Regions from separate parts of the Paenisporosarcina sp. TG-14 genome, predicted to be linked through region 1. Evidence: riboswitches for the same ligand, from Rfam matches in the RefSeq annotation. Region 1 holds a riboswitch; each other region holds the start of a gene.
The links. Region 1 has a riboswitch for thiamine pyrophosphate ahead of thiT (energy-coupled thiamine transporter ThiT). Riboswitches for the same ligand answer to the same signal wherever they lie in the genome.
Positions count from the first base shown of each region.

Region 1 (10,764 bases):
TGCAAAAAATGATTAATCGAGGCATTACACACGATACCATTAATATGTTGAACTATTCAGGAGTTAAGTTAACCGATTGGTTACGTGGATTTGAAGATGTGCATGAAAGTGTACGTCATAGTGTTGATATGGTACGAAATCACCCATTATTGGTGAAAGAAGTTGCTGTTCACGGGTTAGTTATTGATCCCGCAACAGGTAGATTAGAAGTTGTAGAATAATAAACAAACGAAAAGAGCCGAGTAATTGGGCTCTTTTCATTTTTTATAAGGCTGATGGTTTTTTTCTTCGATAAATCCATTGTTGATACTGAAAACGCATGACACAACCAATGCAAAACCCTAATATAGCTAAGAGAGCAGCTATACCAACCATTATTGTGGACACATTAAACAATAGGGTCCAGTTCATTAAAAAACCTATGCATGCAATTAATAGAAATCCTACAGCCAACCATTGATTAAATTTAAGCTGAATATAGTCTTCTTGGACATATAGATTTGCTGGTTTAGATAAAAAACGTTTAACAATTGCTAAAATGGGATGGAACCCAGTAAATAAACTTAAAATACATGAGACAAGCGGAATAAGCAGTATCCATGCTGTTTGAGTGATTAATGCAATGATTACTGACAATACAATGGTCCACTGATTCGCTAATACAAGAGGCTTCGGAATTGTTTTCATTATAATACCCACTATTCTTATTGGTTTTAAAGTATATTATATGTTTGTTTCTACAGATTGTAAATATATCCGCCTATATATAACAATATTTCCCGGGAAATCGACAAAAAAGCTGGATTCTCAAATGAGAAACCAGCCATTCATCAATTTACGCCATCTCCGCCAAGCGGCCTTACCTTTTCAATAATCATCTTCTAGTACCGCATAGATAAAATGATCTTCCCACTTACCATTAATAAATAATAGCTGTCGAAGTAATCCTTCTCTTTGAAATTTCACTTTTTCCAACACACGAATTGACCCACCATTACGTGGAGATACATATGCTTCAATTCGATGTAAGCCTATAACTTCCATCCCATAATTCACAAGCAACTGAACCGCTTCAGTTGCAATCCCTTTACCAACATTCATTTCATCAATAGAATACCCGATAAAGGCACTTGAAAAAGGAAGTCGTTTTATGTTGTACATGGAGATATGACCAATCAGTTCTCGTGTTTTGTAATCATATATACCAAAATTAAACTCCCGTTTACTTTTCATATGATGTAGTGATTCTAAAATCTTTTCTCGTTGAACAGCTGCTGTAAAATATGCATCTTGATGTCTTGGTTCAAAAATCGACCAGTAAAATCGGTTTTTTATAACAAGATTTGCTAAAATAGCAGCATCTTCTTCACGTAATGTTTGTAAAAAATATTTTTTCCCTTGTAATAGTATCATTTAAAGTCACCCTTTAGATGAAGTTAATGCCAAAAACTCTTCCACATCTTTAGTACATAGTGCAATACCTTTTTCCCAGAAAGCATGTTGAGTGATGTCTTCGCCTAAATGTTTCATCGCTAAATCTTCTACTGACATAATCGCCGTGTCTTGAAGTAAAGAGATATACTTTTCTTCAAAGTTACTACCTTCTTCAATTGCTTTTGCATAAATGCTCAAACTGAATAAGTAACCGAATGTGTATGGGAAATTATAAAATGGCACACGAGAGATATAGAAATGCAGTTTAGAAGCCCAGAAATGAGGGTGAACCTCACCAAGTCCATCTCCATACGCTTCACGTTGTGCTTCTTCCATTAATTTATTTAATCGAGTTGCAGAGACAATTCCTTTTTTACGTTCCTCATAAAAACGGGTTTCAAACAAAAATCGAGCATGAATGTTCATAAAGAACGCTACACTGCGTTGAATTTTATCTTCCAACAGTGCTAATTTTTCTTCATCTGTTTTCGCTTCTTTAACTGCAGCATCCGCTACAATCATTTCAGCAAATGTAGAAGCAGTTTCAGCTACACCCATTGCATATTGACGATTCATCCAGTGTACCGGACGGAGTGCATGTGAATGGAAGGCATGACCCAGTTCATGTGCTAACGTTGCGACATTAGACATCGTTCCACTATATGTCATGAAAATACGGGATTGCTGTGACAACGGCATACCTGTACAAAACCCGCCAGGACGTTTATTCGGACGGTCTTCAGCTTCAATCCACTCATCTTCAAATGCTTTACGGGAGAATTTCTCAAGCTCTGGTCCAAACTTACCAAACTGTTTTAAAATAAATTCTGCACCTTCTTGATACGATACTTTTTTAGTTGATTTCGTAACTGGTGCGTCTAAATCCCACCAATTCATAGCATCTGCTCCAACTAACTCTGATTTGCGTTTCAAATAATTTACAAAAGGTGTTTTGTGCGCACTAATTGCTCCCCACATTGCGTCTAAAGTTTCCTGCTTCATTCTATTCATATGTAATGGTTCTCTTAAAACCGAATCCCACCCACGTTTTTTGTAGACAGCTAATCGGAACCCTGCCATATGATTTAATGTTTTTGCAAAGAACTCTTCTTTTTCTGTCCAGGCATGTTCAAGTGCATCAAATGACTCTTTTCTGACTGTAGCATCAGAATGTGAACTTAAATTACTTGCTTGACCAACTGAAAACTCTTTTTCTTCGCCATCAACCGTGACACGAACTCTCACGTCACCCACTAATACATCATATAATTGGCTCCAGCCGTGATAACCATCTACACTAAGAGCGGTGATCATGTCTTCTTCTTTCTCTGTCAGCAATTCTTTTGCTTCATCTCTCCATTCATTTAAAACAAAAGCAAATTTTATTAATTGATTATCTTCCATTAAGGAGGCCCAAACACTATCTTCTGTTTTTGATAATTGTTGCTGAACTACTAACATAGATGAAGAAAAACGAGCACCTAAAGAGCCCATTTCCCCTTGTAATAAATTGGCTTGTTTATCCAACGTATCTTGTGCTAAATAGCAACCAATTACTGCTCCAGCTTGCGATAAATTTTCAGCTATCTCTTTCGTTTCCTCAATAATAGAGAAAATTTTATTAGAGTCTGTTTCACCTTGTGGTACTTCAAATGTTGATAACCTTTGTTGAAATGTATCTAATTTTACGGATAAAGTATTTAAGTGCTCTCGAAGTTCAGGTGATGAACTTCCCCCTTTAAAAAATACGTCTAAATTCCAAACTTCAGAGTACGTTTTGGTAGTCAATATGTTACCCTCCAGTTATTTCTAATTTTTCTGAAAATACTCCGTAATTATATCATGCATCTTCGCCTTGCGAAACATCATCATGTGAGTTAACAGGTATGCCTTTTTCCACACATACTTGCATAATATGTTCTAGAATTCTTTTTAAAACAACTATTCGTGCATATTTTTTATCATTTGCTTCCACAACAATCCACGGTGCATAATTAATGTTTGTTTTTTCAAACATTTCCTCAGCTGATTCTATATAACTTGTCCATTTTTCACGATTACGCCAATCTTCATCCGTTAGTTTCCACTGTTTATTTGGATCAATACGTCGTTCTTCAAAACGTTTTAACTGTTCCTCTTGTGTTATATGCAACCAGCATTTCACAACGATGTATGATTCATCCGTCAGCATTTTTTCAAAATCATTTATTTCTTTATAAGCTCTTTTCCATTGCGGCTTTGTTGCAAATCCTTCGATACGTTCTACTAAGACTCGTCCATACCAAGAACGATCAAAGATACTAATTTGTCCGTGTTGCGGAAGCTTCCTCCAAAAACGTTGAAGGTAATGGTATCTTAATTCATGTGGTTGAGGAGCGGCTATCGGGTGAACTCTAAGTCCTCGGGGATCCAACCTTTCCGATAATCTTTTAATCGCCCCCCCTTTTCCAGCTGCATCCATCCCTTCAAAAACGAGCACAAGACCCACTTTTTCGTTGAATAAATGTTGTTGAACGTTTAACATGTCGTATTGGAGCTGTTTTAATTCTTTGTTGTATTTTTTCTTATTTTCATATCGTTGGTCCATAAGTAATTCATTTAATCGAATGTTCATCCAAATCCCCCATTCTTCTGTCTCTTATTTTACAGAAATTTTCGGTAAATTGGAAATTGATGTTATCGTTACAAGGCGTTATACTACAGTATAGGAGGTGAATGCTATGGTTCGTTTCGCACTTATGGTAATCTCACTAATCGGTGTAATTACTGTTAATGCTTTAGCTAATATCTTGCCTTTAAATAATCAAACTACAGGTGAGATATCCAATCGTCTTCCGGTTTTATTTACTCCAGCAGGATACGTATTTTCGATTTGGTCTGTCATTTATCTATTGTTAATCTTTTGGGTAGTAGGCATGTGGAAAAAGCGTACACAAAATGACGCTGCCTATGCAAAACGCTCAACTCTGTTTATCATTAGTTCTATTTTGAATATGGCATGGATTTACTTGTGGCACTATGAATCTTTTTTATTAACAGTTGTAGTAATGATTGCATTACTTGTCACTCTTATTATTTTATACGGCACTTATAAGGTTACAGATAATCTGGTCGCGAGTCGACTACCTATTTCTATTTATTTAGGGTGGATCAGTGTCGCCACAATTGCCAATATTAGTTATGTTTTAACCTTTTATGAATGGAGTGGCTGGGGTTTAAGTAACCCATTATGGGCTGTAATTATGATGACTATCGCTACAGCACTTGCATTACACATTCGTTACCATCATTTTGATATTGCATACGTCCTGGTCTTTATTTGGGCTTTTATTGGGATAGCCGTTCGAAATGGTTTAGAAGAATTACTAGTCTCAACAGCCGCCTTCTTCTTAAGTGCAGTCATGCTTTCTGGCATCCTATTTATTAAAAAAAGACCAACTGCGCGTTCGTAGCAGTTGGTCTTTCGCTTTTAATTTATTTTCGTTATTAGAATAGGTTTATCTTTCGTGACAATCACGGTATGCTCGATTTGAGCTACAAGTGATTTGTCTGGAGTAAGAAATGTCCAGCCATCACCAGACTCCACAATATGTTCCGCTTTTTCTGAAATAAACGGCTCAACCGCTAAAACCATTCCTTCTTTCAATATGGTTGGTTCCCATGCGTCAAAGTAGTTTAAAATATGTTGTGGGGCTTCATGAAGAGATTTCCCAATACCATGACCAGTTAAATTCATAATGACAGTAAAACCATTCTGTTTTGCTTCGCGTTCAACAGCTTTACCTATTTGATTTAAACGAGCGCCAGCTTTCACTTTTAACATTGCACGGTCAAATGCACTTTCAGCCACTTCGCATAATTTTTCTTTATTGTCGTAACCTTTCCCAATAACAAATGAAATGCCTGTATCTGCAAAATAACCATTTAACGATCCAGAGACATCAATATTTACAAGGTCACCATCTTTTATAACACGTGAACCTGGAATACCATGTGCGACTTCTTCGTTAACACTAATACATGTGAAACCTGGGAAATCATATTCCCCTTTAGGACCTGAAATCGCCCCTTTTTCTTTAAACATACGTCCACCAAGATCATCAATTTCTTTCGTTGTGACACCCGGTTTTGTTATTGCGCGCATCGAGTCGCGAATATCTGCAACAATTCGGCCTATGGCTTTTAACGACTCAAAGTCTTCAGTTGTTTTTGCAATCATAATCGATAAATCCTTCTTTCTAAAATATCTAGCCATACTATACCACAACAAAAGGCGCTTTCCCATCAGCTAGAATAATTATGAACATTCAGATAAAATAAAGATGTTTTGCATAATAACAATTTATATAATTTTGATGTGAAGTCAAGGGCTTCATTGTCCATTGATTCTTCGTGTACTACTCTTTCACATTTCACACAGAATTATGCTTTTTGTGGTCTAAGTAAACGTGAGGCAGCTAAGAATAGTAATGAGCATGTAACTGCCGTTAATAAAAACACAGGAATCATGTACGTCGCATTATAGATACTAGAATAGATGAATAAATTGGCACCTTCTTCAACATACATACCAAAGAATAAAATGCCGGTAATTACGTGAGTGACATAACGTAATAATGAACCAATCAATACAGCACCTACAATTATAGAAATTATTTTCCCTCGATTATTTTGTTGGGCATATTTAAAATATTGATTACGAAGTATTCCAGCAAATCCAACAACACCATATGCAATTAAATAATCCAAAATTACTTGCATAACTACAAAACTAAACGATAGTGGTGCTACAGAAATTAATCCTGAAACAATTTGCAACAATCCTACTAACAAACCAGTAATTACACCAGCTAATGTGCCTCTGCGAAATGCCATTAAGACAATGGGAATCATCACTAAACTAACTGATCCTCCTTGTGGCATTTTAAATGCCACAAAGTCCAATACAAACCCTAACGCAGCAAATATTGCAATCTCTACTAATAATAATACTTTTTGATTTCTCATCTTTCTTCCTCCTTTTGCGATGTGCTGCAAATCGCGAGTCAGGGTGAAAAAAACCATAAAAAAAACGACCTCAGGGACAGAGCCTGACGTCATTGGAGTCGGTTTCTATCCACATCCCTGCGCAAGCATTAACTTACAGGTTCTAAGGGTTAGAACTTTTCTCGTTCACTCTCAGCCATTACAGGCTCCCCTTGTGGTACATACATTAAATTTTAATAATACGAGTTTATTGTACAGAAAGTTAGAAAGAGAAACAAGAGGCTAATGGCAGTCCTGTGACTTTCAACTATTTATCGCTATACTAGGTATATAAAATTCAAAAGGCTGTGAATGGTACATGATCAATTTATTGAAAAATTTAGTAGCAATCAAAAGTGATACAGAGATTGGTGCAAATGACGCACTACGGTATTGTTCGTCGTGGCTTACAAGTCATGCGATCCCACATCAAGTCCTCGAAAATGAAGGACGCTTAATGATTCACGCAGAGGTAGGTCAAGGTCCTACGACCATCGTATGGAACGGACATGTAGACGTAGTCCCTGCGAAAATTGAACAGTTTAATCCAATTATTGAGGGTGACAGACTATATGGCCGTGGTTCTGCAGATATGAAGGCTGGAGTTGCTGCAATGATGGAAGCTTTCCGACATATTTCTTCTATTCCAAAGCAATTGCAACAACTCGTTGTTTTGCATATAGTAACCGATGAAGAAACGGGTGGTCACAAAACATCTGGTCATCTTGTTGAGACTGGTCATTCTGGCGACTTTGTCATTTGTGGTGAGCCAACCCAATTAAAATTAAGTGTTCAATCAAAAGGTGTTTTGCAAATACATATCACATTTCTAGGAAAAGCTGCACATGGTTCACGTCCTTGGGAAGGAACAAATGCAATTGAAGCATCATACATATTTCATGAAAAGCTTATGAACTTACCTTTTACAAAAGCAAGTAATTGTTATTTTGAATATCCTTCCATTAACTTGGCTAAAATTCAAGCAGGTGATCGCTATAATGTTGTACCTGACCATTGTGAAGTTGGATATGATATTCGCTTTATTCCTGGCCAAAAATGGGAAGAAATTTTACAACAAATTACCGATTTAGCACATTCAATTAATTCAAAAAACATTGTCAAAGTTTATGATAAAATGTCTGCTATTATCACCTCAGAAGATAATAATTACATTAAGTCACTATCTGAATTAACAGCTAAAGTCACACAAAAAGAAGCTGTTCTATTTGGTCAGCATGGAGCTGCAGATACACGTTTTTATGTTAACACAGGAGCTATAGCTATTGAATTTGGTCCAAGTGGTGATGATTGGCATGGTCCGAATGAATACGTATTGATTTCATCAGTAGAACAATATGCAGATATTTTAACGAAACATGCGTTGACTTGAAACCATTTGCATATGTTTCGTATAAATAGCTAATAGAGTTTTAAGGAGGAATAAAATTGGATAATCGACGTGTTTTATCCGCTTTGTGTTACTTCAGTATTCTATTTACCCCATTTTTATTACCAATTATCATTTACTTTATTACACCTGATCCAGAAGTTAAGCGTCATGCAAAACGCTCACTACTTTCACATGCAATCCCAGTTGCACTTGGAATTGTCGGTTTTATTATATTAATGGTTTTGTCTCTTACGATGTATAGTACTTCCGACTTTTCAATTCAACCAGGTACATCAGTTGATTTCTTTGCCGCTAGCATACCATTATTGTTTTTGATAGTTTATGGTGTTCTTTCGATTGCTGTATTGATTTGGAACATTATTCAAGGAATTAAAGTGCTTCAGTAGGTTTACTTTTTACTTCTTGTGGGAAATAACAATAGTGACAGGAGTGATATACATGAAAATTGGTAAATTAATTAAAACAACTATAAAGTTTGCACCTATCATTATTCCAATCGTTAAAAAAGTTATTGATTCTAGAAAAGGTACTAAAATCACATATACACGCAAATAAAAAGTTGGAACTCGTTAACTCGAGTTCCAACTTTTTTAAATGAAAGGTTTCATTTCAGATAGTGCTAAATATTCTTCTTCTAAAAACGAAGATGGCAATACTGCAGATTCGTCACCCACTTCATTAGCATCCTGTTGTTCTTGCATAATCTGTTCAAAGCTACGAGGATTTGCAGGAGGCACCTCATTTTTCATTACCTGCATTGAGCCTTTTGAATAGACATTGAAAAAACTGTTCGCCATTGCTCGGTATCCCTCTGCATTTGGGTGCACATCTGCTGCATTTGGTACTTTATCTATTGCATTATTACCGAAAGCAGCATCAACTGACACAAAATTCACACCTGCTTTTTTAGACACTTTTGCTAAAATATCATTAAGACGATCTAATTGTTTAGCCGTACCGAACTTTTGCGATTCACGTGCATGTGGATACGCAAAATAATAACCCATTACATAAATTTCTGCTTTCGGTGCTATTTTTTTCAAGTCGGTTAACATCGTTAACATGTTTTTCCGGACGGTATTTAATGAAAAATCCACGGGAATCTGTTGAAAGGATAATGATCCAGACTTATCATTCGCTTGAATAAGCCTCAAAAGATCGTTGGCTCCGGCTGAAATTGTAATGACATTTGCATTTTTAATCAGTTGTTTCGCCTCTTTAGATTGCACACGTTCAAGCACATCGGCAGTCGTAAATCCCGGAAATGATAAATCTTTCGAATAAAAAACAAGTGGTTGATTCCTCGCAATTTCTTGGGCAATTAAATCACTATAACCTGTATCAATTCCACTCATGGGTGTTTGACCAGCAGCAATAGAGTCGCCCAGTGCCACATAGGAAACAGGACCAAATACTTGAGCACTTGTTTGAAACGGTACTAGAAATACACTACAGATTACCAATATGGCAGTTAATCGTCTTTTTATCATAAAGTCACCTTCTTAAAATGCCCAGTTCCCTTGACGGAAAATAGGTTCTATTTTACCATCTTCACGTTCACCATCAATATCCATTTCCTCACTACCAATCATGAAATCTTCATGAGTGATCGATGTATTTAATCCTAAAGCCTGAAATTGTCCTTCTTCTAAATCACTAGCACCTTCAACACACGTTGGATAGGCTTCTCCAATCGCTAAATGGTTGGATGCATTTTCATCAAACAATGTGTTGTAAAATAAAATACCAGAAGACGAAATGGGTGATTTATGCGGAACCAAAGCCAATTCTCCAAGATAAGCTGACCCACTGTCATTTTGAATTAATCCTTGAAGTAAGTCATTTCCTACCTCCGCTTGTGCCTTTACAATTTTGCCATTTTCAAACGTAAACGTGAAACCATCAATGATATTACCTTGGTAAACAAGTGGTTTTGTATTGCGAACATATCCGTTAACACCTAATTTTAAAGGAGCTGTATAGACTTCTTCAGTAGGCATATTCGCAATAAATGCAGTCTTGTTAGGCGTTTTACTTGCACCAGTCATCCATAGGTGTTTCGCTGGTAATTCAATTGTTAACTCTGTACCAGGTGCTTTATACATGATTTTTTTATAGCGTTTGTCGTTTAATGCAGTTGCACGCTTTTCTAATTCACTAATATGAGTCTTCCACTGTTCAACAGCAGTTCCATCACCAATTCGGACTGTTTTAAAAATAACTTCCCATAACGTGTTTAATTGTTCTTCTTTTGGCAACTCCGGAAATACTTTTGCTGCCCACTTTTGAGAAGGTATCGCAACAATTGACCAAGCGATTTTATCTGACATAACAGCAGAACGGTATTTTTCTAACGCACGACCTGCTACTTTATGTTGATCAGAAATACGTTTAACAGGAACTCCTGCTAATAAATCAGGATCTTCCGCATCAATCCATAATAATGCTCCTTTTTGATCAATCAATTCATCTCGCTGTGCTACCATCCATGCTGGAAACTCATGCATTTCAGATTCAGCAGCAAACTCATAAAAAGCACGATTGGTTGGTCCATCTGAGAAGTTTACATGGACGCGTTTCGCTCCTGCATCGTAAGCTTTTTTAACAACTAGACGCGTAAAATCAAGTGTTTCCGTCGTCGTGTTTATTAACACATATTGACCAGGTTGGACGTTAATTCCTACACGCACAGCCAAATTAGCATATTCTGCTAATTTTTCATCAAAAGTCATTTCTTTTTCCCCCTTTGTAGCAGGGTTTTAGATGACCCTTCAATTAATTTACCTTGATCCCATACTTTTTGTACCGGTTTAGATGGCAACTCTTTTGTCCATTTTTTATAATTCTTTTCATCTGTATATGTTAATAATGATAATACTTCACCATCAGCACCA
Region 1 covers NZ_AMGD01000050.1:1,968-12,731, reverse strand. Annotated here, with positions in the region: gene C406_RS0113930 (beta-class carbonic anhydrase) at 1-221, shown strand, start outside; gene C406_RS0113925 (DUF4395 domain-containing protein) at 265-687, opposite strand; gene C406_RS0113920 (GNAT family N-acetyltransferase) at 868-1,413, opposite strand; gene C406_RS0113915 (M3 family oligoendopeptidase) at 1,420-3,222, opposite strand; gene C406_RS0113910 (polyphosphate kinase 2 family protein) at 3,275-4,048, opposite strand; gene C406_RS0113905 (tryptophan-rich sensory protein) at 4,155-4,886, shown strand; gene map (type I methionyl aminopeptidase) at 4,904-5,653, opposite strand; gene thiT (energy-coupled thiamine transporter ThiT) at 5,857-6,441, opposite strand; TPP riboswitch at 6,539-6,643, opposite strand; gene C406_RS0113890 (M20 family metallopeptidase) at 6,791-7,849, shown strand; gene C406_RS0113885 (DUF4870 domain-containing protein) at 7,906-8,256, shown strand; gene C406_RS0113875 (SGNH/GDSL hydrolase family protein) at 8,461-9,360, opposite strand; gene C406_RS0113870 (aminopeptidase) at 9,373-10,602, opposite strand; gene C406_RS0113865 (DEAD/DEAH box helicase) at 10,599-10,764, opposite strand, start outside.

Region 2 (10,764 bases), on a different contig from region 1:
TGAGTCGATTACAGTGAATGGGAATGACCTACTCGCTTTTGAACCCGGCATTAAATGGGATATTAAACTTATGAAGAAAGTAGCGGGAATGATGTCCGGCGGATTATTTAATGTGAATTTAACAGGGAAAGGTAGAGTAGCAATTACCTGCCATTATGAGCCTTTGACCCTTATTGTCCGTCCTGGGGAATCAGTTATCACTGATCCGAACGCAACTGTCGCATGGTCCGGTCATTTAACCCCAGAATTCAAAACAGATGTGAGCTTTAGAAATTTATTAGGTCGTGGAAGTGGGGAATCAATTCAAATGGAATTCAAAGGTGAAGGATTTGTCATCGTTCAGCCGTTTGAAGAAGTATATTCATCTGGAAATGGTCCTTCTTAAGTGTGTAGGTTCGATTAATAATGTCTCCATTGGAGTAAAAAATATCAATTCCATAACAAAATAAAAAACACCCTCAGTATATTGTAACCATACTTGAGGGTGCTCGTTTTTTATGCAATAGTGGGTAAATGACTAGAGTTTTTTACATGCTAGAACAAATTTTTCGAAAATCTTCAAGGAAGGGTCATCATTAGTAATGGCCATATTTTCAGGATGCCACTGAACACCTAATACAAACGAATGCTCCTCACTTTCAATCGCCTCAATGACCCCATCACTCGCATAACCGCTCACGCGAAAAGGTGATGGAACGTTTCGATTGGCCTGGTGATGGCGACTGTTGACCTTAAAACGATTGGAACCTGTTACTAGTTGTAACAGCGTCCCACCAGCCACATCGACAAAATGTGAACCATGTGATTTGGGTGCAATCTGCTTATGTTGAAGAATATCATGCTTTATTTGAGACCCTATATCTTGATACATATCACCACCTACAGCAATATTAAGTATCTGGCACCCCCGACAGACACCTAATATTGGTTTGTCGAGTGATAAAAATCTCCGAATGAGCATTAATTCAAAAGCATCACGAGTTGGAACAATGACTCCTAAATACGGTTGTGGCTCTTCACCAAAAAGAGTTGGATCAATATCATAACCACCTGTAAGAAAAAGACCATCGATTGATGCGGCAATTTCCTCAACATCACGGATATCCTCTAAATTAGGCAGCATCAATGGTATGCCTCCCGCCTGCAATATAACATTCGCAGAATCAATAGATATCATATAATGGTCTCCATCAAGCTCCATATAAGAGGTAACTCCAATAATCGGTTTCGCTTCCCCCACCCTATTTCAAACAAATTTAGTCCCGGAAAAAGAGTTCGATTCATGCAAACATCAGGCGATAAAATGGTGAATTCATCATCTGCTTATTGGGACCATATTTCTTCATATGCAAACTCTAGTGAAATAATGATTACATTACAGAAATGTTTATAAATTTGAAAGAAACTAAATCATTTACTCAGTAAATCATGTACTGCTATTTTAGGAGAAACTGCTGGATGATCCATCATTTGATTGCAACACCCATCAGCACGATTATTAATTACTACGTCTACTCTCGATTTACATACCCTTCAATCCCCACAATCGGTATGGTTACACCAGCATTACTCAGCATGCCTATTTTTAACGGCATTTGGTCTTAAGTCTCAACCCAAGTAGCGATGATATAAAGTTCTAGCTTCAGCAATGTCTTTTGTTCCGTGGATTAATACCCGTCCATCTTTAAAAATAACCAGGCGATGATCACCAATTGAAAAAGAAAGTAAGTACGGATTTTGTGAAATCTTCCCTCCTTGTTCTGAAAGAACCTTAGCCAAACTTTCTAAATTTCTATCCATTGTTTCAGGAGGTCTTATTTGAACGGTATCTCTTCCACATAATACGGCGGTTTTTATTTGGTTTGAAAAAGCTAAATACGGATACGTAGGATTTGAACCGCAAGATAAACAACTTTCTTTCTTAATTTTGTCTACGTTAATACCTGCATATTGATTTTTCCAGAGATCAAATGAAACAAGTTTTTTTCTTAATGCATAATAATCTTCAATCAAAAGTTTTAAGGCTTCTGTAGTTTGATAAGAAACGACCATTTGAACAGTAGGACTAATAATTCCGACGGTATCACAAGTAACCCCACCCATTGGCACAGTTTCTAGCAAACAATTTAAACAAGGAGTTTCTCCTGGAAGTACAGTATAGGTAATTCCATAACTTCCAACACACGCACCATATATCCAGGGAATCTGAAACTTCTGGGAAATATCATTTATAATCATCCGGATATCAAAATTATCAGTTGCATCCATGATTAGATCCACGTCTTTAACAAGCTGTAACATTTCCTCTACAGAAACATCCATCACATGGCACTCAATGTCTACCTCCGAATTTATGAGCGTTAAGTGTTCTTTCGCTGCGATGGCTTTTGGAATTCGATGATTCGCATCCCTTTCGGTATAGAGCTGTTGACGTTGGAGATTACTCCATTCCACGTAGTCTCGATCCACAATAGTCAACTTCCCTATCCCTGCACGAACAAGCACTTCGGCACTCCCCGTTCCAAGTGCTCCTGCACCAATCACTAATACATGTTTTTTTCTTAATTTCGATTGTCCTTGTGACCCTATTGGAGCGAATAGTTTTTGTCGTGAATAACGTTCATTCAACTAAAGCTCATCCCTTCCGAAGGGCTACTAGCTGTCGCATATCGCTTTTTCGGAATACGACCTGCTTCAAATCCTAATCGTCCCGCTTCAATCGCTAGCTTCATGGCCAATGCCATTTTCACTGGATCATTTGCTCCTGAAACAGCAGTATTAAGTAATACACCGTCGGCACCTAACTCCATCGCGACGGCTGCGTCAGAAGGCGTCCCAATACCAGCATCAATTATTACAGGCACTTTTGCCTGTTCGATAATAAAGCTAAGGTTTAATGGATTAATGATCCCTTGACCAGAACCAATGGGTGATGCACCTGGCATAATGGCGTGACAGCCTAATTCTTCTAATCGTTTAGCTAATAGAACATCGTCTGATGTATAGGGTAAAACGGTAAATCCCTCTTTTAACAGTTCTTCTGAAGCCTTTAATGTTTCTATAGGATCAGGCAATAACGTTTTTTGGCATCCAATTACTTCAACTTTAATCATGTCACAAAGACCAGAAGCTTTAGCTAATTTAGCAATTCGAACCGCTTCTATTGCTGTCTTTGCACCTGCCGTATTTGGCAGTAAAATGTACTTTTTTAGGTCTAATTTTTCTAAAAAATTAGGTAGACTTGATTCAAATATATTCATTCTACGAACGGAGAACGTTAATATCTCTGCTCCTGAAACAGCTACTGCTTCTTTTTGAATATCAAAATCAGGATATTTTCCAGTGCCCAATAATAACCTTGACGTGAATTCATATGATCCAATCTTTAACATCATCATCCGCCTCCTACAAAATGTACTAACTCAACTTTATCCCCATTACTAAGTTCGGTTTCTTGGTGTGATGTTTTTTCCAATATCATTTCATTCCATTCAACGATAACTACCTTTTGTTGTAATTCGAAGTGCTGCAAAAGGTTAGCTACTGTTTCCACCGTATTTGGGACTTCTATTTTGTTCCCGTTAATCACTAATTCCATTTGCTTCACTCCTTTTTTATGTTAATTGCCTGACCAAACGATCTACCCGAAAAGGTTCCAAATTTAGTGATGTTGGTTTACCTTCAACCAAGTCGGCGATAACCTCACCAGTTATAGGAGAAAGTAATATTCCATTTCTAAAATGCCCTGTTGCAATAAATAAACCTTTGTATATAGGGTGTTCTCCTAAGTACGGAAGCCCATCAGCGGTTTGCGGTCGAATGCCAGCCCATGCCCGCTCCCATTCTGCTTCAACAATGGACGGCATCAGTTTTTTTGCTTGTTCCATCAGTATGGATATTCCCTCTACCGTAACTTTTTTGCAAAATGTTCTTGGCTTTAAAGTTGCACCGACAATGATTCTTCCCCCCTTCTTAGGGACAAGGTAGCAACCATGCGAAAATACTGTAGTCGTTAGTATTTGACTATGTGTAACAACAGAAAAACATTCACCCTTCACAGGATAGGTATCTAGCTGTAAGCCTGTTTTTGAAAGTAACTTCCTACTCCAAGCACCACCTGCAACAATGACATTTTCACTATTAAAATTTCCTTCATTCGTTACAACACCCGAGACCTTCCCTTTTGACAGCTGAAAGTAATATACTTCCACGAATTCCTTTATTACTACACCACGTGCTGCTGCAGACTTTAAAAACCCTAAAGTTAACTGAGTAGCTTCTACTTGCCCATCTTTTTCAAGATGCATTGCTCCTGTAATCGCATCAGACAATACTGGCTCTTTCCTTCTTACCTCTTTACCTGTCATCCAATCGGCTTGCTCTCCACTTTGTCGTTGGATAGCAATGACTCGCTTATATTCCTGCTGTTGCTGTTCGTTTAAGGCAACCTTCAACATGCCTTTATTTATAAGTTCTATATCTATTCCACTCGTCTCTTTTATCTCGCCAGCTAGTTGGGTAAACATCGCTCTACTTTTTCTAGCTAATTGAAAAAGTGATCCTTGTCCATCCATTTCTGCTTGAGCACCCAGCATCCCAGCAGCAGCTCCAGAGGCTTTACTAGCAAGTCGTTCTTTTTCCAGCAAAAGGACTTTACCCCCTCGTTTTGCAAGGTTATACGCAATGGCTCCCCCGATTACTCCGCCTCCTACTACGATTGCATCATAAACATATCTCATCAAAAATCCCCTTCTCCCATAAAAATATTTAAGTACAATTCAGTTGTTAAGTAGATAGATTTTGATAATATTCTTTTACTGCTGCTAAAGGATTTTCTGCTTCTAAGACCCCAGACATCACAGCAATTCCCTGTGCACCTGCATCGATGACTCCTCTAATATTTGTAGGTTTTATACCACCTATTGCTAATACTGGTATCAAAACATGATGAGCTACGAGTTCTAATTGATTTAAACCCTTAGATACTAATCCTGGCTTCGATTGTGTGGGAAAAATATGTCCGAAAATAACATAATCTGCTCCTAGTTCTTGTGCAGTTAGACCCTCGTCAATTGAATGCACAGAACATCCAACTCTCAAGCTTGTAAACTGTTTTTTAACAATTTCTACAGGTAAAGAATGATAGGCTAGTTGGGCTCCTGCTACTTTTGAAGCAAAGGCAACATCTACTCGATCATTGATTATTATTTTAGAAAGAGGCACTTTCTGGTCTGTTAATAAATTCACTATTTCGTAAATCTCATTGGCCGTTTTAGCCTTTTCACGAATATGAATGGCATCGATATATGGATGGATCTGACCTACAATTTCCGCTAATTTCTGAGGTTCCTGTTTCCCAGTGGATATGACATGTAATTCTGCATTTTTCATTCCAACTATCCTCCTCATTTTTGAAAGCAAAGATGATACCCTTAATATCTATAATTCCAGAAATCAAAAAACCACCCCGGCGTTGGAGTGGTTTGTTATTATATGTATAGACTATAACTACATTTCCACTTCCCTACGCCAGTTCTAATTAGATCAGGTTCAAAGGGTCTGGACTTTCTCCATCTCAGTCTTTAAAGACTCCCCTAGTGTATTTATATTCAATTGTATGAGACTGTTACAAAATATTAATTCATTTTCTATGATTTTCTATGTGAATTTTAATGCTCCTTTTCGGACCGGCCATTCCTCTAAATTGTAAGCCATTTCCCAAAATGAATATTCGTAATGACTACTAATGATAAAATGTTCTTTCATTTGCTCACGGTCATCTTCTGTTAGCTTTTCGGCAATCTTGTCTAGTCTATTAATTTGTTCCTCGACTAATGTTCTAAAACCTTCTCCACCATATGCTGCAATCCATTCTTGGTAAATTGGTTCTTTAGGGGAACACGTCTGCAGTTTCTCCCCAATTTCATAGTAAAGCCAGTAGCATGGTAATATTGCTGCGATAATATCACCTAAATGTCCTTGATATGCCACACGATACATATGGGATGTATATGCATAAGCAGTAGGTGACGGCTTGAAGTTTGCTTGTTCTGCTTCAGTAATTCCAAGACGACGTGAAAAGTTTCGATGTAAAGACAATTCTGCTTCATATGTTCCCTGTGCATGAGATGCTAATCTACTTGTAGTGTCAAGATCCTTTGCCCTTGCAGCACCTAAAGCTTGAACCCTTGCAAAATGGGACAAATAATAAGAATCCTGCATGACGTAATACCTGAAACTTTCTAAAGACAATGTACCATCCCCAATTCCTGTTACAAACGGATGATGAAAGCTTGCTTCCCAAATGTAATCGGATTCCTCTCTTAAAAGCTTAGAAAATGTCATGAATACTTCCTCCTCAATAATTTTACTCGAATAGTAACCTATCCCTGATTTATAAGAAAAGCGTAAAGCTCCACACTAGCTCGAATTAAGAAAATACTCTTAAAAATATATACTTTCACATATTTTTGCATATAAAAAACCACTTTCTTAACAATCATAAGAAAGTGGTTGTATCGGAAAAATAGGTAGAAACGTATTGCTCCGCAACTCCACTTTCCTACGCTGGTGTAAACCAGATCAGGTTCTAAGGGTCTTAAAGTATTACTTTAATCTCAACCTTTATTAGTAAGTAAATAATTTCTATTTACTTATAGAAAGGTCCCCCTAGTGGAAGATATTACTATTCAATTGTTCGTAACCATCATAACATGTTTTGGTTTCTTTTCCATTCTAATATGTCATGAAACGATTGAATTAATATTCTATGAGTTTATTTTTCTATTCTTAACTACTATCTCACCTCGAATCACTCTATGTCCACTACTGCTCATACCTGTTACTTCTACCTTAACTTCAGCAACACATTTCTCTTTGACAACGCCTGTTAATTCCACTCCGTCTCCAACCTGCAGAGGTGCAAGAAACATGACATTCATTTGTTGTATCAGTAAGTGGGCATTCATATAAGACGACAGTATTCGACCTGTGAAACCCATAGTGAGCATTCCATGAACGATGGGCTGATCAAATCCCTTTTGTTGTGCAGCATCTTGGTCTACATGTATTGGATTGAAATCTTTTGAAACTTCTGCATATCTTGTAATCCAAATTGAAGGAACGTTTTTGATTGAGATCGTCTCGAGTGAATGACCAACTTCTAAAGCAAATAACGTATTCACTTTTTCATCTCCCCAATTAGTGTAGAGTTTGAAGTGAAGATGACTTTACCTCTTTCATTTTCACCAACTAGTTCATTATCCAAAATAAGGAATGAGCGTTTGGATTTAACCGACTTTAACGTGATCATACACGTATAAGTTTGGCCCGCCATCACTGGTTCACTATAGTTAATCGATTGATATTTATGAATAAAAGAGTCACCTCCATTCATCCAAGGTACTTTAATATATTGCCAAAAAATCATAGGCATGCAGGGTGGTGCTGGAATATCGGCGTACCCTTTATTAATAGCTTCTTTGTAATTGAAAAAAAGCGATTCGGTTTCTTCGATTGAACGTGCATAATCAGCAATCATTTCTCTGGTGACTGCTACTTTAAAGGGAGTGGTTGTAAATCCTTCATAGGAATAGTAATCCATTTCATTCTTCCTCCATATATTTTTCAAATAAGGTTGCTATTCCAAGTCCGCCACCTATCCCGATTGTGGCAATACCATAGCGACATTGAATAGACTTCATTTCAGAATAAAGTCGAGTAACAAGAATTGCTCCAGAAGCTCCATATGGATGACCATAAGCAATTGCTCCCCCACCTTTATTAAGTCTTTCATAAGGGATTTGAAGTGATTTTGCAGAAGCCACAACTTGGGCTGAGAAAGCTTCATTTAATTCGACAATATCAATCTCGTCCATAGTTAATTGAGATTGTAAAAGGAGTCTTTTCACTGCTAGAACTGGTCCAATACCAGGCGTATTCGGATCGACACCTACTGTAACTGCATCTTTAAATTTCAGCTGTATCGAAAGTCCAAGTTCTTTTGCTTTTTTTTCAGAAAGAATGAGCGATAACGCAGCACCATCATTGAGCCCACACGAATTTGCGGCTGTTACAGTACCTGTTTCTATGAAAATAGGTCGTGCTCGTTGAATGAGTTTTTGATAATTCATACCTGGTTTTAATGCTTCATCTCGGTCAAAAGGAACAATTGAAATCTGTTCACTAACAAATCGATTTTTATGTAAAGAGTCATACGCTCTCTCATAACTTAACGCTGCGAAGGTATCTTGTTCATCTCTAGTTACTCCATATTTTTCTGCTACATTTTCAGCACCGATTCCCATGTCAGGGTCTCCGATTGAATCCGGCGAAAAACGAGCTCGCTTTGGAAAAGTCGACAAACTTGTGCTCTCTACCCCACCTGCCAAGTAAATCTCTCCTGCTCCTGCTTGAATAAGTCGACAAGCAAGATTAATCGCTTCAAGACCTGAACCGCACTGACGGTCAACGGTTAATCCTGGAACCACTAGTGGAAGCCCAGCTGTCAAGGCAGAGAGTCTCGCCAAATTCCCACCAGGTCCTACAACATTTCCGAGAATAACATCGGAAACATCTTCAGGTTTAATACCAGTATTTAGTAAGAGAGCTTTAATCAGTTTTGAAACCATTTGCTCAGGTGGAATATCTTTTAAAACTCCTCCCTTTTTCCCAATAATCGTTCTTTTCGAATTGACAACTACAGGTATATTCATTTCAATTGTTCCTTTCGAATAAGACATTCCTTCAACTCTGCACGTGCTATTTTTCCATTTGACGTATAAGGAAATGAATTCACAAAGTGATAAGTTCGAGGTACTTTATAGTTTGCTAATTGCTTTCTGCAATAAGATGTCATGACATGTTTTTTTAGAATTTGATTACTTTTTGTTTTTACAATTGCAACAATTTTTTCTCCCCAATAATCGTCTGGCATTCCAAGAATCATTACCTCTTCAATTTCTTCCATTTGATAAAGAACACTTTCAATTTCTTCAGGATAAACATTCAGCCCTCCCGTAATAATCATGTTATTTTCTCGACCAATGATTGTTAGGAATCCATCCTCATCTTGTTTAGCTAAATCCCCTACAGTTGCCCATCCATTGTCAAAAACCCGGTTTGTTTCAGACTGATTTTGATAATATTCCATAAAAATCATGTCACTTTTCACATATAACAGACCAACTTCCCCAACATCCACTTCACTTCCATCTTTACGAATCGAAATCTCAACGTTATGAAACAGTTTCCCTACTGATCCTGTCTTCTGTTCATTCCCATCGTTCTCAAGATACGAAACAAAACTCAATTCAGATGCTCCGTAAAACTCATATAGCTGTGCTTCTTGAAACTGATTTCGGACCTTTTGCTTCAATCCTTCTTCCCATTTTGCCCCAGAAGAAATTAATCTTATTAGTTTTTGTCTATCATGGCCCATCCAAGCTTCTTTTACTAATGGGACAAACATCGTTGGAACTACATACAGTGTTGTAATACTCGACTTTGATAAATGTTCAAACGTTTCACTTACTGAGAATTTCTCCATAAGGGTGATGGAACCCCCTAGGAACAACGTGCTAATGGCTGCGTATAAAAACAATGAATGCGCGAGCGGACCAGGAACTAATACACAATCTTCAGGAGTGATACCAAATTCAGTCGCACTACAATCAAAGCTCTTCACCCAAGATTTATGGCTTCTAATAAAGCATTTTGCAGCACCTGTTGATCCTGATGTAAACCCCATATAAAATGGTGCTTTTTCATCAATTTTAATATCAGAAGAGTGATATTCGCTTTCATCCAGTATTTGGTCTAATTCTGATAGTAAGATAATAGTGGAGGAAAGGCCAAACACTTTTTGATAAAATTCCTGATTTGTCACTATGAGATTTGGAGAACATTGATCAAGTCGGTCTTTTATTTCTTTTCTCGTCCATTTTATGTCAAAGGGCACAGCTACCCACCCAGCCTTAGTCGCACCTAAAAATAAATGTAAAAAAGCAACAGTATTTGGTAATAAAAGCACGACCTTCTTCATCAATTTACTATTATCTTGCGACTGAAAATACGAAGATAATCGATTGACTTTTTGATTGAGTTCTTCAAATGTAAACTGTTCTGTTTTTGTAAGAATAGCTATTGAACTCGGCTTCAATGAAGCCCATTTCCCAAGGGTATCCGTGATCAACATATTCTACAACTCCATCTTGTTGTTTATTTTTCAGCATACATGTCTCTCTTATAATAAGTAAACTCTTCCATATGAAATGAAACGTAATTATTTCATTTTTATCGATAAGAAAAACCGGGCAAAGTACGCCCGGTCCCTTAAGAAGGGTAACCATAGATACCCGTTTATTTCCGCTACGGTGGACGCTTTTCGCGGGCTTGGCTTCAGTCTCCTCGTCACTGTAAAAACATATGCTCCTGCGGTTACTCGTCGCAAAGATATTGGACGAATGACAGTTCGTCCAATATCTTTCCTACGGGATTAGCGGGACAGGTGAGACCCCACAGTGGAGCGATAAGTAGAACAAAGGCTAAGAACGTCACATCCTCTGTGACAACGCCTTTGTGACAAACATCGTGTTGGCCTGAGGAGGCTCTCCGCCCGCCCCGTGGAAAGCCGTCCGCCTGGAGCTCAAATCAGCGGTATCATACTAGAACCTACTCCTTAAAATACCCGGAATACTGGATTCATGGCACCCCAAATTTATATACTTTCTTATTTTGTAAAAAAAGAGGCTACAGTAGCCTCTT
Region 2 covers NZ_AMGD01000033.1:29,201-39,964, forward strand. Annotated here, with positions in the region: gene C406_RS0111110 (AIM24 family protein) at 1-385, shown strand, start outside; gene C406_RS0111115 (gamma-glutamyl-gamma-aminobutyrate hydrolase family protein) at 518-1,240, opposite strand; gene C406_RS20520 (hypothetical protein) at 1,459-1,605, shown strand; gene C406_RS0111120 (thiazole biosynthesis adenylyltransferase ThiF) at 1,609-2,628, opposite strand; gene C406_RS0111125 (thiazole synthase) at 2,625-3,392, opposite strand; gene thiS (sulfur carrier protein ThiS) at 3,395-3,598, opposite strand; gene thiO (glycine oxidase ThiO) at 3,615-4,739, opposite strand; gene tenI (thiazole tautomerase TenI) at 4,786-5,391, opposite strand; TPP riboswitch at 5,505-5,606, opposite strand; gene tenA (thiaminase II) at 5,659-6,345, opposite strand; TPP riboswitch at 6,543-6,681, opposite strand; gene C406_RS0111150 (MaoC/PaaZ C-terminal domain-containing protein) at 6,768-7,184, opposite strand; gene C406_RS0111155 (FAS1-like dehydratase domain-containing protein) at 7,181-7,603, opposite strand; gene C406_RS0111160 (acetyl-CoA C-acyltransferase) at 7,605-8,714, opposite strand; gene C406_RS0111165 (AMP-binding protein) at 8,711-10,195, opposite strand.
Region 2: it holds a riboswitch for thiamine pyrophosphate, as region 1 does, so the genes downstream of both, tenI (thiazole tautomerase TenI) here and thiT (energy-coupled thiamine transporter ThiT) in region 1, are expected to answer to the same signal.

Region 3 (10,764 bases), on a different contig from region 1:
TAACAATCCTGCCACACAACTTCCTAGTAACAAACCCATAATGATTGCTGTCAACAACCAATCTCGCCCTACGATGCGAATAGGTTCGTAATACGTAGAACGTCGCTCGCCAGTAAAGCCTCGTGCTTCCATAGCGAAGGCGGTGCGTTCTGCACGACGTACTGCTCCTGCAAGTAATGGAATTAATAATCTTCGCATGCCTAATAGTCGTTGCCACATATGTTTTTCTTCACCAATTCCCCGTAATCGGTGAGCATGGCGAATTTGAATGAGTTCATCTTTTACAACGGGTAAAAACTGATAGCCAACCATCACGCCATACGCGAGTTTGGGGGATAGGCGTAACTGTTGCATTAAACTCATCACAAATTTCACCGGATCAGTTGTAAATGCAAACATCATCGACATAGATGAGAAAGCGAAGACACGGAAAGCTAAAGATAAAGCCGTATTCCACTGTACATTAGTCACTTCAAACCCACGCCATACGAAAATGACTTCGCCACTTGTATCAGCTGCAAATAACACAGTCGTCCATAAATAACCGATCGCGGTAAATCCAATGGGAATCATAAACAAACACCAAATCTTCCAGTTCACACGACTAAACAACAGTTGCAAAAGAATGACACCTGTGAAGAACAGGAAAGGAGTCCATGGATTGAAAAACCAGGCTAAAGTCAACATAGAAACTAAAACTAAAATAAATTTCAAACTAGGATTCATAGCGTGTAACCATGCGCGACTAGCCATGTGAAATCACTCCGTTCGATGACGCCAATTTGTGATGGGTTAACAGCTTTGATTGTTGCCACAACACATCATTTTCAAAACGACCACTTAATTCACCATTGTTTATTAAAAAAACAGTGTCCGCAATAGCAGCTGCAAACGTCATATCATGCGTCACAATCAACACAGCTAATCCTTCTTTTGCTCGGGCATCAATTAAATGAAATAATTCTAGGAGAGCAGCAGCATCTTGGCCGGATGTAGGTTCATCTAGCAATAGGACAGGTCTTTTATCAGCAAGCATTGCACCAATGGCCACGCGTCGTTTTTGACCATGACTGACTGCAAAAGGGTGCGCTTGCTCAATTTCATTCAAACGTAGTCGAGTCATGATGTCAGAAATCTCTTCATCGTTTGCATGATTAGAAAATCGGATTTCCTCTGCTACGCGTTGCGTGACAAACAAATGCTCTGGTGACTGTGGAACGTAACCTGGAAGTTTGTTTCCGCTCTCAATACGTCCCTGTGATTTTTTTAAGATACCGCATACTGTTTTTAAAAAAGTAGACTTCCCACTGCCGTTAGGGCCTGCAAGTACGGCAATTTCCCCTCGTTTGAGGCTGAGGGAAATATTCCTTAACAACTGTTTGTCTTTTACATGGACACTTACATTTCTTGCTTCAAACGCTAATTCCGGTTCAATAGTGGATTTTCGTTTCGGGAAAACGATAGGAGATCGTGTCGGATTTTCTTCAATGGAAAAGGCCCCTGAAGTTGTGACATGAACTGCACGATTAAAAAATGTCCCCCACACATCTAGGCGATGCTCAATCGCGACAATCGTTAAAGCGTGTGACAATTGCAAAGCATCTAACCATTCGACATAATGTTGCGCTGTTACTGGATCCAGATGGGCAAGAGGTTCATCGAGCAACAACACTTCCGGGTCCATTAAAATCGCACAAGCGGTTGCTACACGTTGTTTCATTCCTCCAGATAACGTTTGAATGGTCGAGTGACGAATATCAGAAAGTCCTGTCATTTCGAGTGTAGTGGTGATGCGTTGCTCCATTTCTAAGCGCGAGACGTGTAAGTTTTCTAATGTGAAAGCCATCTCTTGTTCAACGGTTGGCATACAGAACTGTGTATCAGGATCTTGAAATACAGTTGCAATTCGACGGTTAATTTCCCCAGCAGCATAAGTCGCCGCATCTTTATTCCAAAGGGAAATAGATCCTTCAACTTCACCATCACAATTGTCGGGGTACAGGCGATTCATTAAATACAATAAGGTGCTTTTCCCACATCCACTAGGACCAAATAAAACGACTCTATCCCCACTTTGTATAGAGAAAGAAATATTTCTGAAAATGGGCACTTCATCGTCTGGAAATTGAAAAGTGACATCTTTGAAGTTAATAATTGGCTGAGTAGCTTCTGTTTTAATAGTTGATCTTGTAAGGAGGCTATTAACCAAGGGCCTCACCTTTTATTTTGTGCTTGTTAGATGTTTCACGTGAAATCGCATATCCACGAAGAGCACCAGTTGCGAGTAAACCGTCCGATAAATACTTGCCACCTAAACCTGCAATGACAGCCCCGCTTATGACACGTAGCGTAAACATTAAAACTAACAAAGAAGGATCAAGCGCTGAGTAACCAGACACTAAAAAACCGAATGCAAAGCTAAAGACTGCGGAACCGACACCAGCTAAACACAGTACCCACCAGTTATAGCGTTTATAACCAGTTGCTGCAAATGCAGCTTCTGCTCCTAAGCCTTGAACAATACCTGATAAAATCAAGCGCGGACCAACTGCATTGCCAATCATCACTTCAATCATAGCAGCCATCGTTTCCGACAATAGAGCGGCACCTGGTTTTCGAATGATGTAAGCAGCAATAATGGAGACGATAAACCAAATCCCAAACATCCATTCATACGCAATCGGACCAATTAAACCTGCCCAAATATTTCCGACATGGACAAATAGTAAATACACAACAGCAAACACAACGGCAAGTACTGACATTAAAACGACTTCTTTCAGTTTCCATGACTTCAACATACTACGCCTCTCCTTTGTGAGAAGGACTATTGATGCTCATGTTAACAGTCATCACTAAGTGTTTATGTTGTTCTGAACGAGCATGTGTAAAGGATTCTTCTAGGAACGCAAATACTTCGTGAATATCACCATGGAGTCCACTCGCATAATGCATCGAGTCATTAAAAACACCATATTCTTTTGCACGAGCGACTTCTTTATAAATGACTGACATATAGTCAGGGTTATTCATTGGATAGAGCGCAAACTGTGATGATACATATTGTTTAATCTCCCGAATTTGAGGTTCGTTTAACAAGGTATCATCTTTCTCTAAGTAAACATCTCCCGCAGAATCCCCAGGGCAGCCAATCGAAAAGGTTCCGTTAAATGCCACATGTGCACCTGTTTTCGCTGCATATAACACGATGGATCTCACTGTATCAAAGACGTGAATTTGTTTACCTCGCATGACTGTACTTACGTCGTCGGTATGCATCCAGACATTTGATGTATCCGCTTCGCGTCGAGCCCCTTTAATAATCTTAATAAAATTGTCTGCCATTGGGTGAATTGAAAACCGCAACCCCACAATTGGACTAATCCCACAACTAAACTCTTGTTTCATTCCCATCTCCTCCTTCAAATTGGTGTGACTAGAGAAGAAGTTATCCCAAAGTCACCGTTTTTGAACATAAAAATAGCCACATTCGACGTGGAATGCAGCTGTTTTGCTCAAAGAAAAGTTGGGCAAAAGTCGCCGCACTTCCTCACGCCAGTATTACCTGGATCGAGTGTTAAGGGATCGGAGCTAATGCTCTCATCTCAGCCAAAAATATAGCACCCCTAGTGCAGTAATCGTATGTAGTTTTTTAAATGTTTAAGAACGGCTTCATTGTAACGTATGAAAAACAGATTGTAAACCAAGCAAAAAATAAAACTTGTCAGTAATGAAATACTGTTCTATATTATGTATAACAAAACTGTTCTAGTATTAATAGAACAAGCGGGGGTCGCATATGTTTATTGAAATTGAAGCGAATTCGGCCATGCCGATTTATTTGCAATTGGCCCAACAAATTATTGAAGGTGTTGCGAAGGGTAGCTTGAAACCGGGCGATTCATTACCATCTGTTCGCGCATTTGCTGCAGACCTTGGCATGAATATGCATACCGTAAATAAAGCGTATCACTATTTAGAAGACAAGGAATTCATCCGAATTGTACAGAAAAAAGGCGTATTCATTCACGAAAATGGAGTTCGGAAAGCTTCTGAACTAGATCGTCTACGCTTGATAAAAGAATTACGTCCAATTGTTGCAGAAGCACTTTGTTTACAAATGTCTTCAGCAGAAATCGAGCTGTTAATAAAAGAAATTAGTATAGACTTGAAGGAGGAAAAGTAATGGCTGCCGTCATGTTTATGGTCATTTTAATTTTCATTATTGTCATTCAAGCTTTCTTACCAAAGTTTTTAAAAGACAGTGAAGCATTTGGGATATACATTCCCGATACTCACGTCAAAGACAAACGACTGGAACAGATGAAAAACCGCTATACACAACTCGTTTTAACAAGTGGCATAGTGATTCTTGCGATTTTTATCGGTTGGCTTTGGATGTTTAGTCCCGCTGAAGAAAAAGTTGTTTATGTTGGGATGGCCGCTCAAATAGTGGCATTACTTTTCTCAATGGGACTTTATGCAAAAAACCATATCGCCTTAGCCAATTGGAAGAAAGACGAAAAGTGGACTGAGGGCCAGAGTGAGCGAAAAGTGGTAGACCTACAATTTCGCGAACAACTTAAACTGCTACCAAATGTGTACTTTGTCTTACCCATGTTTATAACTCTCGGTTTAGGTATTTTGGGGTTAAGCCAATACGACACGCTACCTAATCAGATTCCAACACATTGGGGACCAAGCGGCGAAGCAGATGCATTCGCGGAAAAAACTTGGATTTCGGTAAGTGCTTTACCTTTCATGACACTTATTCTTCAAGGGATGATGCTATTTTTCAATGGAGCCATGAAACAATCGGGTGCGAAGATTCAGGTCCGACATAAGAAACGTTCGCGTGAGCAACAACTTGCTTTTCGGAAATATTCAAGTTGGTTATTATTTGTTGTAGCGATTGCCGTAACTTTGCTGATGGGCTATCTACAATTGACGATAATTTACCCTGAAACGATGTCTTCAAGTGTTACATTAGGTTTCACACTAGGCTTTTTAGTCATCATACTGGGATCCGTTCTTTACTACACTGTAAAAGTAGGGCAGAGCGGTACAAGAATTGCGGTGTCTGAGCAAGATGTGGATGCTGTAGATGTTATTGATACGGACGATGATCAATATTGGAAGTTAGGCTTAATTTATGTGAATAAAAATGATCCGAGTATTTTGGTTGAAAAAAGATTTGGGATTGGTTGGACTGTAAATATGGGACATAAAGGCAGTTGGATTTTCCTTGTCTTATTATTTGGTAGTATTTTTTTGATAGCAACATTACTTTGAAAAAGGAGTGGTAGAAATGGATTTTCTGGAGAACATTTCATGGGGGCTTATCGCGCCAATATTTATTATTCAACTTTTATTAGTAGTTATTGCACTTATTGATTTATTAAAAATATCTCAGACTAACGGACCTAAGTGGGTGTGGGCATTAGTCATTATTTTCATTAATATTTTGGGGCCAATTGTTTACTTCATTATCGGGAGAAAACAATCATGACAACAATTTTAGAAGCACATAACTTAACGAAAACATATGGGTCAGAAGCGGCTGTAAATGAAGTGAGCTTTTCACTTACTGATAAATCATCGACTGCTTTAATTGGGCCTAATGGTTCCGGAAAAACGACGACATTATCGATGTTAGCGGGGTTATTACAGCCGACAGCAGGTGTGATTTCATTAAATGGTGAAGAACATGCAGATGTTCGAAAAAGTATAGGATTTCTTCCACAGTATCCTCAATTTTTCTCTTGGCTAACAGCATTAGAGTTTACAGAAATGGCCGCGAAACTAAGTGGAATGGAGTCACGTCATGCAAAGCTGGAAGCACAAAAAACGCTCGAATTTGTAGGGCTAGGGGAAGCGTTACGGAAAAAAACCGGTACTTTCTCTGGTGGGATGAAACAACGCCTTGGATTAGCGCAGGCCATTGTGCATAAACCAAAATTATTATTGCTGGATGAACCAGTCTCCGCACTCGATCCAGTCGGAAGACGTGAAATTATGAATTTATTGAAAAGCTTGCAACAAAACATGACGATTTTATATTCTACTCATATATTGAATGATGCTGAGGAGATGACGGATCAACTACTGTTTTTACGAAAAGGTGAATTAGTAGAACAAGGTTCACTAGGAGATGTGAGAGCGAAGTATGATACACCACGTTATCGCGTGGAATTTACGAGTGACCAAGATGCGCTCACTTTTGCCGCAAGGGCTTCATGGAAAGTAAGTTATCAAGGGAGATTTGGCTTTATTAACATGAATAATGAATTGCCAGAGATGAAAGAACTGTTGGCTTATTTAGCTACTAGTGGACTAGACGTTAGGAAAGTCGAGCGTCAAACGTCTAGCTTAGAAGAAATCTTTATGAAGGTGGCGGGACACGCATGAGAGATTTACTGGTTTTATTCCAAAAGGAGTGGCGTGAAAACACCCGTAACTTTAAAATCTTATGGATTCCATTGATTTTCATTTTCTTCGGGATCACTGAACCGGTAACTAATTATTACTTGCCTCAAATATTAGAGGCAGTTGGAAATATACCAAAAGACGCGATGTTCCCATTCCCTGAATTTACACCCGCGCAAATTCTGATGTCCACAATGGGACAGTATCAATTCATTGGCATGCTGGTCATCGTACTTGCTTTTATGGGGACAATTTCGAGAGAACGAAAGGATGGAACGGGGACATTAATTTACGTTCGACCGATTTCATTTTTAAGCTATTTTCTTAGTAAGTGGAAAGTTGTCGGCATCATTGTGTTAGGAAGTGTATGGCTCGGGTTATTGACGAGTTGGTATTACACGGAGCTATTATTTGGAAATGTCGCCGCTGCGGATTTCTTTGCATTCGCTGGTACCTATAGTGTATGGATTGTATTTGTAGTGACTGTTATTTTAGCTGCGAGTGCCTGGTTACCAACAGGAGGCGCTGCTGGAGTATCGCTCGGATTGGTGTTGGGGGTTCAAATAATAGATTCCTTACTAGGGACTTATTGGACTGTGTCACCATGGAAGCTATCAACCTATGCGACGCAGTGGTTGACAGGATCACCAGATGTAACTCACTTCTGGTTGAGCATTGTAGTAACGATTTTGGCAGTCATAGCGTTGTTAGCCTTTGGCGTATGGATGTCAAAACGCAATGCATCTAAAACTAAAGTGTAAATTGAAATATATTCCAAAATGAAATGCAACGAATTAAAAACATGCTTATCATGAGTGCCAGGTTGACAGAGATGTTGTGCAGGTTGACAGAATGACGCTCCAGGTTGACACTATGCTGTGCCAGGTTGACAGAATACCGATCCAGGTTGTACAAAAATTGTTGGAAAGTTGTTGTCAAAACAGCAAACGCGACGGCCAAAGCCGTGTTGGAATACACTTATGGCTGTAAATATTAAAAACTCTTAAGAGTGAAATTAGCGAGAACTAATAGTGTAACCAAGCACATAAAGACACACTGAAGGTGTTTTACCTTCAGTGTGTCTTTATGTCGAACAGTGGATTTTATGAATACGCGAAACACCTGCGTTCGCTTGAACAGAAACTCAAAGTACTATTGGTTCCCTAGAATTGATGCAGATGCCAAGTTCTTGTAAAAAAGATACTAATAGATCATCCATCACTGTACCTTTGAGTAACCGGCTTATTATTAATATCTCAAAATTCTTCTCTTCACAAGAGTTTTTTTGTCTACGATCTCTATAATACTCATTTTTATTTTGCTTTTATAATTTCAAACAAAACCATATTATTTACTCTTCATGTTTACCCATACAATGCTCACATTCGTATAAATATGATTCATGTTGCTCATTAATTTTACATCCACATTCACGACATTCTTTTTCAGGTAAGTTCCGGTAAAATTCTAAAGTTTTCATTTTTACTACCCCCATTAATTTTTTATTAAATTCATTGTACTATAACAGATTAATAAAAACAAAACTGTTATAAAATTTAATTTAAATATTTCTAAACCCATACTTTTACATACAAAAAATGTTGATAATAATAGTTTATTTAAGGTTGTTATATTCAGAACGTTTTCATCAAAAAATAGTGGCCACATTAAAAAAATCGTAACCGGTGTAGTATGTTTGCATGTGAATTTCCTTCTAAATGTCTATATCTACCTATTCTAAAGCACCTAACTTGTGGTTAATCAGTTTAGTGAAAATTGAAATCCCCCTCCAAAATAAAATGGAGAGGGACTGTCTTTTGAAAAATCATCACTTATTTGTATTTGACATATCGGATTTTTCATCTTCCGTCATTGACTCTGGTACGAATTCTCTTTCTTGCCCACTTGGTTCCTCTTGAGTACCAATGGCACCTCCATTATTATCAGTTCCACATCCTGTAAGCATAAACATAGCTAAAATAGCGAATAATAAAGATTTCATATACAAATTTTTTCCTCCTGTATCAACCTAATTTTACTTTCAAGTTTAGGTTGCTCCAGCAGGTGTGAAATATGTATTTTAAAATGACTAAAAATTTAGATATTTCTGTGGTTTTTCTGCTTTTTTTTCTGCAATAGTACTTGAAGCTTTTATCTTCCGGGTCTGCGATTCTCCTCTGATTTGAACCATGCACGAATTCCTTTTCGGGCAAAAGGTTCGTCTTCAAAACGAGGAAGGATATGAAAATGAGCATGAGGGATTGATTGATTCGAAGCTTCCCCCACATTCCAACCTAGCGTATAGCCGTCGGGTGCATAATTGTCGTCGGCATATGTTTTCACTTGTTGCATTAATTCGTATGTGGCTCCCCATTCTTCAGGAGTTAAATCAAACACTGTTTGGCGATGGATTTTTGGAACGATGAGTCCACTACCTTCTAAAATGGTTTGATGATCTGGATGTTGTAAATAACGACAATACTTATTTTCAAATATGATGTATTGTTGTGAATCATTTTCTGGATGACAAAAAGGACAATTTATTACTTTCTCCAAATGTAACACCTCCTCTAAAATCAATTGTAATAAAATCAAAAGATAATAAGCAAACTATGGCGAATGAAATGAGAAATGAGTAACAATGGGAGGAATTAAAGATGGATTCACAAGAGCAGACAAAGTTTAGAAATTCTGATCGCTTCTTAACGGCTTTTCGTCGAATGGAACAATCAATGAAAGAAATTATTGGAACTACCGATCGTTTATCATTTCATAAATTAGTTGATCTTTCTAAGCGTAAAAATGCAATCATCCGTAGATATGAAGAAAAATTACGTGAATATGCCACTCTGCGAAATGCGATAGTACATCATAAAACATCTACTGAATATGCAATTGCAGAACCTCACGATGAAATTATCGAAGCACTTGAATTAATTGGTGAGGCGGTAGCGAGGCCGGTCACAGTAGGTGAAATGTTTGAAAAAAACGTAAGCATCCTCCAAGCTAAAGATACGTTAAAGGACGCTTTACTAATAATTCAAGAAAAACAATATTTACAAATACCTGTGTATAATGGGAAAGTTTTTATTGGTTTATTTACATCAGTGGGACTTATGTTTTGGATTGCAAACAATGTCGAAAAAGGAGATATTTCCTGGGAAATAACAGTAGAATCCACACTTAAACATGAAAATAAAAAGGAGAATCATCTTTTCGTTCCCCGTGAAATGTCCATTTTCGAGGCTGAAGAAATATTTAAAGAGTCGCTGGCCAATGGCAGAAGACTAGAAGCCTTGCTTATCTCTGATCAACTAGGTTTAGTGGGCATCGTCACAGTGTTGGATTTGATGAAAATTAAAACTTAGGAGAATCTCAAATAAAGCAAAGAAAAAACCCTTCCAACGTCTGGGAGGGTTGCCGCCTATTATTATTCACTCAAGAAATCATACATATTGTCTTCATTGCTGATAATACTTTTAGAAAAAGCAGAAAAATTTTACTATGGTATTCTAGATATAAAGGGGGATACAACATGTTACATCACGTAGAAATGAACGTTTCAAAATTACAGAAATCACGAGAGTTTTATGACTTATTATTGCCGAAACTGGGCTATACACTGTATCAAGAATGGGAATTTGGATTTAGTTATATATTCGATCATACATATTTAGTATTTGTTCAAACAATCGAAAAGCACTTAGAGGCTAGCTACCATAGGTCGGAAACAGGACTTAATCATCTCGCGTTTCACGCACAATCACGTGAGCAAGTGGATGAAATCACTAGAATTTTAGAGGGACAAGGAACGAATATTCTCTACAAAGACAGACACCCGTATGCTTCAGGTAAGGATGTATATGCCGTTTTCTTCGAAGATCCAGATCGCATGAAGTTGGAAATTGTAGCTCCTAATTAGGAGTGTAAAGTCGTCTTTTATACTATTTTCTATGACATTGATTTAACCTCGTTAGCCAGAAAGTTTAAATTGCTTTATGATTATATAAAATAGGTTTGGGGGGGATTTCCATGAATATTACGGTATTCGGTGCAACTGGAAGAGTTGGAAAAGAATTTTTACGTCGTGCACTCGAAGATGGACTTCACGTGACTGCACTAGTGCGCACACTATCAAAATTAACGCCACATGAAAACTTAACCATCCTTCAAGGAGATATTCGCGAGTATGCCTCTGTAAATCAAGCAATTGAAGGCGCAGATGCTGTATTTAGTGCAATTGGAACAGATAAAACAACGACATTAACTGAAGCAATGCCACTAGTTATAGAAGCTATGAATAAAGAAAACGTTAAACGTATTGTCACAATTGGCACA
Region 3 covers NZ_AMGD01000081.1:5,920-16,683, reverse strand. Annotated here, with positions in the region: gene C406_RS0117550 (energy-coupling factor transporter transmembrane component T family protein) at 1-753, opposite strand, end outside; gene C406_RS0117545 (ABC transporter ATP-binding protein) at 746-2,218, opposite strand; gene C406_RS0117540 (ECF transporter S component) at 2,202-2,801, opposite strand; gene C406_RS0117535 (YkoF family thiamine/hydroxymethylpyrimidine-binding protein) at 2,803-3,408, opposite strand; TPP riboswitch at 3,531-3,638, opposite strand; gene C406_RS0117530 (GntR family transcriptional regulator) at 3,800-4,186, shown strand; gene C406_RS0117525 (DUF1648 domain-containing protein) at 4,186-5,292, shown strand; gene C406_RS0117520 (PLD nuclease N-terminal domain-containing protein) at 5,309-5,509, shown strand; gene C406_RS0117515 (ABC transporter ATP-binding protein) at 5,506-6,408, shown strand; gene C406_RS0117510 (ABC transporter permease) at 6,405-7,187, shown strand; gene yhfH (protein YhfH) at 7,778-7,906, opposite strand; gene C406_RS0117500 (membrane lipoprotein lipid attachment site-containing protein) at 8,255-8,428, opposite strand; gene C406_RS0117495 (HIT family protein) at 8,578-8,982, opposite strand; gene C406_RS0117490 (CBS domain-containing protein) at 9,084-9,794, shown strand; gene C406_RS0117485 (VOC family protein) at 9,962-10,348, shown strand; gene C406_RS0117480 (NAD(P)-dependent oxidoreductase) at 10,459-10,764, shown strand, end outside.
Region 3: it holds a riboswitch for thiamine pyrophosphate, as region 1 does, so the genes downstream of both, C406_RS0117535 (YkoF family thiamine/hydroxymethylpyrimidine-binding protein) here and thiT (energy-coupled thiamine transporter ThiT) in region 1, are expected to answer to the same signal.